DNA from 3 places in the Sinorhizobium chiapasense genome. Region 3 is predicted to be linked to each of the others. Evidence: predicted binding sites of a transcription regulator. Region 3 holds the regulator's gene; each other region holds the start of a gene.

Region 1 (3,276 bases), 920 kb from region 3:
TTCCCTTCAAGCCCCCCGGTACGAGTGCGGCGGTGACCGGGAGGAAAACCAGCGCCACCCTGAGGCGGGGAGGGCGCCGGAACCGAGGATTTGCATGAACGATGCTATCGAACTCCTGTCACAGAGGAGATCGGCTTGTATTTGGCGGGAATTCTCAGGAGTGCGGAGATCCTAAAGCAGTGACAGTTGCACCCCCATTCCGAGCGGCGGCACGAAGACATCATTCCTGAGTTGCCGGCGCGTCAGGTTTAGCCCCAGGCGCTTGGCAGCAAGTTCGAAGCGCCGGCCGATCTGCCAGGCATAAGGACCGGCCCCTTTCATGCGCTTGCCGAACTCGGCGTCATAGTCCTTGCCGCCCCGCATGGAGCGGATCAGCGACATGACGTGGCGGTAGCGGTCCGGATAATTGCGCAGCAGCCAGTCGCGAAAGAGGGGGCTTACTTCGAGCGGCAGCCGCAGCAGCACGTAGCTCGCTTCCGACGCGCCCGCCGTCTTCGCCGAATCGAGCACGCGTTCGATCTCATGGTCGTTCAGCGCCGGAATGATCGGTGAAACCAGAACACCGGTGGGGATGCCCGCATCCGAGATGGCGCGGATCGCCTCGAGCCGCTTTGTCGGCGTCGATGCCCGCGGCTCCATCGTGCGCGCCAGTTTTCGATCGAGTGTGGTTACCGAAATGCCGACCCGCGCGAGACCCATTTCCGCCATCGGGGCAAGCAGATCGATGTCGCGGGTCACCATGGCCGACTTGGTGACGATCATCACCGGGTGGTTTGCCGCCTTCAACACTTCGAGAACCTGGCGCATGATCCGCCATTCCTTCTCGATAGGCTGATAAGGATCGGTATTGGTGCCGATGGCAATCGGGCGAACCTTGTAGTCTGGCCTTGCCAATTCGCGCTCCAGCAAACGCGGGGCGTCCGGCTTGGCGAAAAGCTTGGACTCGAAATCGAGGCCCGCCGAGAGGCCCATATAGGCATGGGTGGGGCGGGCAAAACAATAGATGCAGCCGTGCTCGCAGCCGCGATAGGGATTGATCGAACGGTCGAAACCAATGTCCGGAGACTCGTTGCGCGTGATAACCGCGCGGGGCTTCTCGACCTGGACCTCCGTCTTGAAGGGCGGCAGTTCCTCGATGCTCTCCCAACCGTCGTCGAAGACCTCGCGTGTTTGCGGTTCGAAGCGACCCGACATGTTGAGGCCGGCGCCGCGGCCGCGCCGGCGATCGATGTCGATCCTCAGGCCCGTTCCCTTGATCCTTGCTTCGGCCATGTCCGCGGTGTTGGCGGGCGCAAGGGCGCCCTGCCTCAATTGAGACAGCTCGGTCATCGATATCTCCTCGGAAACAGACGGGCTCCGTTTCGTTGCTGATTATTTTCCTATCGCAGAAGGCGGAACAAAGCAAGAACAAACTTGAGCATCTGAGCGATAGGAGATCACCACCGAGCATGCCGAACCGGGCAAGCCCGGTGCCTGTAGCATTTGTGAGTGCAATGCGGTAGGAACGACTATGCTGACGATCATCATGGAAACACGGGACAACGAGGCCGAACTCGCGCAGACGCTGTCGGTGCTTGTTGCCGGCGCCGTGGAGGGCCTCGTCAGTGACGTCATCATTCTCGATCACGGTTCGAAAGACGGTTCGCTGCGTGTCGCTGATGCTGCTGGCTGCCGTTTTTGCGTCGATTGGGACCTGGGCGACATTGTCCGTTCGGCACGCGGCCAATGGTTGATGTTCCTGGAGCCGGGCGCACGGCCTACAGGGCGCTGGGTGGACGAGCTTCTTGAATATGTGTCGCTCAACAGAAATCCGGCGCGGTTCTCTCCCTCACGAATGCATCGCCGCCCGCTGTTAAGTCGCCTCTCGCGCAGGGCGCGCCCACTTGAGACAGGCTTCCTGATGCAGAAGTGCGATGCGATCGCCGTCGCCCGCGCGAACATGCGGCTGAGCGACATGGTCAATATTCGTGCCGCGCGCAAACTGGTGACTGAGCTTGTTCCCGCCTGGGTAGCGGCCGGCAAGCGACCGGCAGCGGAGTAGTCGCTGGCTACTGGATGTTTCCTTAAATCGTAGCCGATTTAGGGTTAAAGATATGCAGCAATGCAAAGGTCGCTGTAGGTATCGATCGCAAGAATGGGGTGCCTGTCTTGTTCGCGGCACCCCCCGAAGCGGCTCTCAAATGACCTTGCTAGCGAAAATGGCTTGCCATGCAATCCAAGGGACGGCATGTCGTATGCATCCTGCTCTTCCCCCGCCCGTGTCGTGGGATGATTTGTCTTCGCTGCGCTTGAGGATGGATGATCGGTCTTGCCTTCGGCCACCCCGCGCCGGCTGACGAGGTGGAATTTAGCAAGTGACTGTGACGCCGGCTGTTTCGCGGGGAACAACCTGAAGCAGGATGCGGAATAATTTGCGGCCGCTGCCGAACGCGCCAGATCACGTTCATGATTTTAGGTCGGATCGACCTAAAATCATGAACGTGATCGATTCTAACAAGTCGAGACGCGGGATGCGGGCGGAAAACCGCACACACCTTTCCTCATCCCGCTCTAGCCGCGTTTGAGATGCTCGTCCAACCGCGGCATTATTTCAACGAAATTGCAGGGCATGTGCCGATAGTCGAGCTGCTGCTTCAGGATGCCGTCCCAGGCGTCCTTGCAGGCGCCCGGCGATCCGGGCAGGACGAAGATGAACGTGGCATTGGCGACACCGCCCGTGGCTCGCGACTGGATCGTCGACGTGCCGATCTTCTCGTAGGAGATCCTGTGAAACACTTCGGAAAAGCCGTCCATGCGCTTTTCGAAAAGGGGCTCAAGCGCCTCCGGCGTCACGTCGCGGCCGGTGAAGCCGGTGCCTCCGGTGGTAATGACTACGTCGATCGCATCGTCCAGCGTCCAGGCCCTCACTTGATCGTAGATCTTCTGCCGGTCGTCCGGGACGATCGCCCTTGCTTCGAGCCGATGGCCGGCCTCACGGATGCGCGCCTCAAGCGTGTCGCCTGACCTGTCGTCAGCGCGCGTGCGCGTGTCGGATACCGTAAGAACGGCAATGCCGACGGGAATGAAGGAGCGGCCTTCGTCGATGCCAGGCATTGGGTGCTATCCTCTCCCTCTGCTGCATGATTCCTTAAATCGGAATCGATTTAAGGAATCATGCAGCAATTCAAAGTGCTACAGCGACCTTTGCGCGCCTGATCGGATGCGCGGCGCTGTGGTTCGCGCGGCGCAAACGTACCATTCCGGATGGCTGGCGGAAATACGCTCGGCGGCCCGATG
Region 2 (3,276 bases), 370 kb from region 3:
TCAATATCGAATCGATTCGCCAGTTCTTCTCGTGGGCTTCGGGGACGACGCTCTTCAATCCGGAGCTCTATTTCCTGAGCCAGCTTCCCGCCGATATGAATGCGGACGAAACGATCGCCGTCGTCGTCATGGCAATCGCCCTTTCCTTCCTTGCCACGATCTTCCCGGCCTGGCGTGCGTCGCGCCTCGATCCGGTGCAGGCCCTGCGGTACGAATAACAAGGACAAGAACGCAAAATGAATGCGCGTGTGGCACTGCAGCTCTCTGGCATCGAGCGGCATTACGGAGAGGGCGAGACCTACCTGCCGATCCTCAAGGGGGTAGATTTCACGCTGCGAAGCGGCGAGACCGTCGCGCTCGTGGCGCCCTCCGGGACCGGCAAGTCGACGCTCCTACATGTCGCCGGCCTGCTCGAGCACCCCGACGCAGGCGAGGTCGTCGTGAACGGATTGGCTTGCAACGGGCTCAGCGACGACCGGCGCACGGCGATCCGGCGCAAGGAGATCGGGTTCGTCTATCAGTTCCACCATCTCCTGCCGGAATTCTCGGCGCTGGAGAACATCATGATGCCGCAACTGATCGCCGGCCTTCCGAAGGCGGAAGCGGCGAAGAGAGCCGCCGCATTGCTCGACTATATGCGTATCGGCCACCGTGGCAGCCATCGGCCGGCCGAGCTCTCCGGTGGCGAGCAGCAGCGTGTCGCCATCGCCCGCGGCGTGGCCAATGCGCCGCTCGTTCTCCTGGCCGATGAGCCGACCGGCAATCTCGATCCCGAGACCGCCGGTTATGTGTTCGAGGCGATGGAGGCGCTGGCGCGCCAGTCGGGACTTGCGGCACTAATTGCGACGCACAACCATGAACTCGCCTCCCTCATGGACCGCCGTGTAACGATCGAGGACGGGAAGGTCGTCGAACTGAAGTAGCCTCAAGGCGCCGCCCTACGCGGATTCGAAATGCTATGGCGCGCTTTGCGGGTCTGAAAAGATGCGCGCCGCGGCAGCGTCAGGGGACGATGAGTCCGCCGCGATAATCGAGCTCGTAGGCTTCTTCGCCATCGACGAAAATGACCTCGCGTCCGGAAAAGTGATCGGTGCCGCCGCGGCTGCTGTCGATATAGCAACCATAGGCGTGCTGGTATTCCATACCGCCGAGGAAATGGCGCTTGTCGTTATACATCGTCCGTAATGCCGCCTTGATGACGGCGCCGGCCCGTCGCGCATCGATCAAATCCGGACGAGTGATGCGGCCGAAATAATTCATCGCCCAGCGCGGGTTGCCATCGTGCCAGACAGCTTCCTGGCCGGCAAAATCCGTTCCGCCGAAATAGCTGTCGAGATAACGCCACGCGCCGCGCTGGTGCCCAATATCGCGCGAGCCGGGCCTGCAGGCGGGAAGTGCAGCTCCGTCGCCGACATAGGTCTTCGATTTCGCCTCGACAATAAAGTCGGTGAGTTCCTCGATGCTGAACATCAGCGTTCTCCCATTCTCGCCAGCGAAGATGCCGCAACGCAGCCAGCTTGTAAAGAACAAAAAGAGAACAAACTCTCGTATCTGACGCCCTTGCTTCGCGTCGATCGGTGAGTGGCGGCGACCTGATGCATTCAATGCGGGCCGGCTCACATGCTCACACTCGCGGTCCCCGATGCTGTTGCCGTGGCGTATTAACCATGAGCTTTGAATTGCGGGATCTTTTATGCGGGCTTGCTTGACTATGGAACAAAAATAGAACAAAAGAAAAACAATAGCGGAAAAGGAGCCATGTTATGACTGATTTCGTTCGTGATCTCGCCGCCTTCGCCTCGATGAGCTTGTTCATCGCCAGCATCTCGGTGATTGCGCTGGGGTTGTGACACTTCGGCCCCGGCACGCCGAATCAGCGCTTCCCGGATGCAATGTTGAAAAAGACGGCAGTTCCGGTCGTTACGCTGGACATCAAGGACCGGAAACGGGATATCCTCTGCTCCGAACGGGAATCGGAGTGCAACGATGGCGAATGACGAGAGCCTTGGGCAGGGCGCAACTGCGACGGATCCGCAGTTCGTACACTTGCGTGTGCATTCGGCCTTCTCGCTGCTCGAGGGTGCGCTGCCGCTGAAGAAAGTCATCGGCAAGGCTGTAGCGGATGACCAGCCGGCTATTGGCATCGCCGACACCAACAATCTCTTTGCTGCGCTCGAATTTTCGCAGAAGGCGGCGGATGACGGCTTGCAGCCGATCATCGGCTGCCAGTTGTCGATCGACATGGAAGACGAGGCGGAAGCCGAACGGCGCGGTCATCATCATCAGCTTGTGAAGCTGCCGTCGCTCGTGCTGATCGCCGCAACCGACACTGGTTACGTCCGGCTCGTCGACCTCGTCAGCCGCGCCTATCTCGACGGCGAGGGCAGCCAGGCAGCACGAATAACGCGGTCATGGCTGGCCGAGGGCGGGACGGATGGTCTGATCGCGCTGACGGGGGCGGCGAGCGGCCCGATCGACATGGCATTGAAGGCGGGCTCATCGGCTGTGGCCGAGTCCCGCCTCAAGGCGTTGATCGAGCTCTTCGGCGACCGGCTCTATATGGAACTTCAGCGGCACGGCAATTATGACCGGCGCCACGAGAGCCGTATGATCGAACTCGCCTATCGCCTTGATGTGCCGCTGGTGGCGACAAACGAGGCGTTCTTTCCCGCACCGGCTGACTACGACGCGCACGACGCTCTGATGGCGGTCGCGCACAACGCAATGGTTTCGGACGACAGCCGTTTCCGGCTGACCCCGGACCATTATCTGAAGAGCCGCAAGCAGATGGCGGCGCTCTTCGCCGATCTCCCGGAAGCCCTGGAGAACACGATCGAGATCGCCCGGCGCTGCTCCTTTATGCTGAAGACGCGCGGGCCGATCCTGCCGCGTTTCACCGGGGCTTCGGGAGACCCGGAGGAAGCAGAGCGTGCGGAAGCTGCGGAGCTTCGCCGACAGGCGGAGGAGGGGCTGGAGCATCGCCTGGCGAAGCTCGGAATGGCGCCCGGCTACAAGGAAGAGGATTATCGCGAGCGGTTGGCGTTCGAGCTCGGCGTCATCGAACGGATGAAGTTTCCGGGCTACTTCCTGATCGTTTCCGACTTCATCAAATGGGCCAAGCAGCATGACATCCCCGTCGGCCCGGGCCGCGGCTCCGGTGCGGGATCGCTCGTTGCCTATGCGCTGACGATCACCGACGTCGATCCGATGCGTTTCTCGCTGCTGTTCGAACGCTTCCTCAACCCGGAACGTGTGTCGATGCCGGACTTCGATATC
Region 3 (3,276 bases):
TCCCCGTGCCTTGAAAAAAGCCAGCCGAAACCGTTGGGACGCGCGGCGCGCTCCCTGAAGGCCGACCATGATCAGGCGATGATTGAATCCGGACTGTCCGGAAATGCTCCTCCTCGACCGTCGCTTCGGTTGTGCGACGCCGTCTCCTCACGGCTTCGTACAACCCCGTCCTGAAGGACTTCTCGCTTCGGCCTTCCCGTGCGCAAATCGTTGGTAGCCGCCGGGAATGATCGAAGTCTGCGGGCCGGAAGTTCTAAAATCAAGAAGAATGATTTGATATCGTTCAAACCAAAAGTTAGAACTGATTATCGTCAAATCCAGTTTCTCGGGGAGGTGAAATATGGATCTGCGTTCGGTCAATCGATTCCTTGCAGTCGCTGAACTGGGGAGCCTGAACAAGGCTGCGCAACGCCTCAATCTTTCCCAGCCGGCGCTTTCGAAAAGCATCCAGATGCTCGAATATGCTTTTGGAGTGCCGCTGCTCGATCGCGGGCCGCGCGGCATCACGCTTACGTCTTTCGGCGAGGCGGTCTTCGATCATGCCCGGCGCATTGCGGCGGAGATGCGCAAGATGGAGAGCGATATCAAAGCGATCCGCACACTTGGATCAGGCGAGATCAACGTCGGCGCTCCGCTTGGCCCGGACAGCCGCACGCTGGCATTCGCGATCCTCAGACTTGTGACCGACGAGCGGCGCCTCACCATCAACATTGCCAATGGCACCCGCAGCGACCTGATCCGCCCATTGCTGCTGGGGGATCTCGATTTCCTGATCGCGACCCTCTTCGAGCCGGAGGACCTTCCACCCGATGTCGAACAGAGCGAACTCTATCTCGATTCCATGATCCTCGTCGTCCGCGCCGGTCACCCGATGCTTGACGGTCATCAGATCGAACTCAACGAACTGGCGCAGTATCCTTGGGTGGTATTGACCGGCAACCGCGATCTCGAAGGCGCGCTGCGCAAGCTTGTAGGCATGGAATTCAAGAGATCGGTTTTGCGCAGCGGCTCCCCGATGTTCGTCAAGAACATTCTCCAGAAGAGCGAGTTCATCGGCCTTGTGCGCCAGGACGCCGTACGCATCGAGCTCGAGACAGGTTCATTGGTCGAGATCGACATATCCGCTCAGCTCGACATCCACGAGTTCGTGCCGCCGCAGAAGGTGGGACTGATCTTCCGATCGGACGTCTCGATTCCGGTGGCGAGCCAGGCCCTGATCCAGGAGATCACAGCCGCAACACGCGCAAACTCCGGAGCTCTCACCAAGCTGACGGAGATGTGAAACCGGCGTAGCCCGCCCTTTACGTGGTTCACGGCGAGGCGTCGGCGGAGCAACCGCCCGCTTTGCCGGAGGATTTCGCAACGGCCAGGGAAATTCACGGAATTTTAGGTACTTGCGGAACACATATGGAACAGATAGTGTCTGTTCTTGATTTGTTTCGCGACTCTGGAGTGACGCGCCATGCTAACCCGCAAGCAACAGGAATTGCTTCTGTTCATTCACGAGCGAATGAAGGAATCCGGGGTGCCGCCGTCCTTCGACGAGATGAAAGACGCATTGGACCTCGCCTCCAAGTCGGGCATCCACCGGTTGATCACCGCGCTTGAAGAGCGTGGCTTCATTCGCCGTCTTCCCAACCGGGCGCGCGCGCTCGAAGTCATCAAGCTGCCCGAGGCCTACACCACGAGCCCGCAGCCACGGCGTGGCTTCTCGCCAAGCGTGATCGAAGGCAGCCTGGGCAAGCCACCTGCCGCGCCTGCCGCCACGACGAAATCGGCGCCACCGAGCGATACTGCATCGGTTTCCGTGCCGGTCATGGGGCGGATCGCGGCCGGCGTCCCGATTTCCGCGATCCAGAACAACACTCATGACATTTCCATCCCGGCCGAGATGATCGGCAACGGCGAACACTACGCGCTCGAGATCAAGGGCGACTCGATGATCGAGGCGGGTATCTTCGACGGCGATACCGTGATCATTCGGAACACGAACACGGCCAATCCCGGCGACATCATCGTTGCGCTTGTCGACGATGAGGAGGTAACGCTCAAGCGGTTCCGCAGAAAGGGCGCATCCATCGCGCTCGAAGCGGCCAACCCGGCCTATGAAACGCGGATATTCGGACCGGACCGCGTCAAGATCCAAGGCAAGCTCGTCGGCCTTATTCGCCGCTATCACTAGTTGAGACGGGCTGGTGAGTCGGGCTCAGCAATGCGACTTGCGGCAGTGATTCAAATTGCTACAGCGCCCTTTCCGCACCTGAGCAGACGCGCGGCGCTGGAGAAAATCACACTGCAACTCGGGTGGCCAAAACCAAAGGCCCTGCTCTACCGCCTTGCAGAGGGCCAATCCGTTAATGATGGCACTGATCGCCGCGAATCGCGTTTGCGCGGGCCAAACGGTTTTGCCGTAAGCCAAACACTCACACAGCGTCCGGCTACACATTCATCGTTGATTTTCTTGAAGTAAAAGCTTTGGAGGCCTCGCCCGGAATTGAACCGGGGTACAAGGATTTGCAGTCCTCTGCGTCACCACTCCGCCACGAGGCCTCTCACGCTCGATCGATCAAGCGATGGCCGGCGTTTAGAACGAATCTATGAGGAGTGCAAGGGGAGTGGTTCGAAAAAGGTGGGACGGCGCCAGGTCATCCACGTTCCCCCCAGCGCTCCGCTAATGCGCGCTTGGCACCCCGCGGCCGCATGTGCCTTTCAGGATTTGTCGGAAGAATTTTGCTGGCCGCGCCAGCGCGCCCACCAGACCGCCAGCTTGCGGCGACGACGGCGGATGGCCGGTATGTCGTGAGAAAGCACGAGCAGCCCCAGAGGAATCATCCAGAAGCCTAACACCGGCAGGAAGCCCAATACGCCGCCCACCACAAGGAGCGTCCCAACAAGAATTCGCAGCACCGGTGAGTCGGGCAAGTTCATACGCCATTTGCCGAGGACGAGCTCGTGGGTCTGCGGGTCGATGCCGAAATGTCGTTCTTTCCTGCCGTTCGTCATTATTCCTCTTTCATGCTCCTCCCCAGAATTGGGGCCTTCTCCACAGCCGCGCAACGGACGTTGTCATTTTTTTTGAAAAACCGCTTGGCAAATCGAAAAAGCATTTGTATTAGCAGCCTCACTTCTGCGGCGCAGATGATCCCTGGTAGCTCAGCGGTAGAGCACTCGACTGTTAATCGATAGGTCGCCGGTTCGAATCCGGCCCGGGGAGCCAGTTTCAAAGAGCCATTCGCGGCAAAGGCCCGAGTGGCTCTTTTTTCGTTTGTCGGCATA

What was found. The regulator LexA, encoded in region 3, represses DNA repair genes until DNA is damaged. The targets are predictions, from matches to a motif close to TGTTCNNNNTGTGTTCNG.
Region 1: a site for LexA is predicted at 1,393-1,410, ahead of RB548_RS02880 (PA0069 family radical SAM protein). Genes of this name have one in related genera too.
Region 2: a site for LexA is predicted at 1,713-1,730, ahead of RB548_RS05590 (DUF5680 domain-containing protein). Genes of this name have one in related genera too.

The regions. Positions count from the first base shown of each region.
Region 1 is NZ_CP133148.1:623,355-626,630, forward strand. It holds gene RB548_RS02880 (PA0069 family radical SAM protein) at 172-1,329, opposite strand; gene RB548_RS02885 (glycosyltransferase family protein) at 1,511-2,041, shown strand; gene moaB (molybdenum cofactor biosynthesis protein B) at 2,551-3,093, opposite strand; gene RB548_RS02895 (4-(cytidine 5'-diphospho)-2-C-methyl-D-erythritol kinase) at 3,172-3,276, opposite strand, start outside.
Region 2 is NZ_CP133148.1:1,168,320-1,171,595, forward strand. It holds gene RB548_RS05580 (lipoprotein-releasing ABC transporter permease subunit) at 1-218, shown strand, start outside; gene RB548_RS05585 (ABC transporter ATP-binding protein) at 237-923, shown strand; gene RB548_RS05590 (DUF5680 domain-containing protein) at 1,003-1,470, opposite strand; gene dnaE (DNA polymerase III subunit alpha) at 1,987-3,276, shown strand, end outside.
Region 3 is NZ_CP133148.1:1,540,295-1,543,570, reverse strand. It holds gene RB548_RS07475 (LysR family transcriptional regulator) at 341-1,282, shown strand; gene lexA (transcriptional repressor LexA) at 1,463-2,182, shown strand; tRNA gene RB548_RS07465 (tRNA-Cys) at 2,477-2,550, opposite strand; gene RB548_RS07460 (hypothetical protein) at 2,710-3,003, opposite strand; tRNA gene RB548_RS07455 (tRNA-Asn) at 3,143-3,217, shown strand.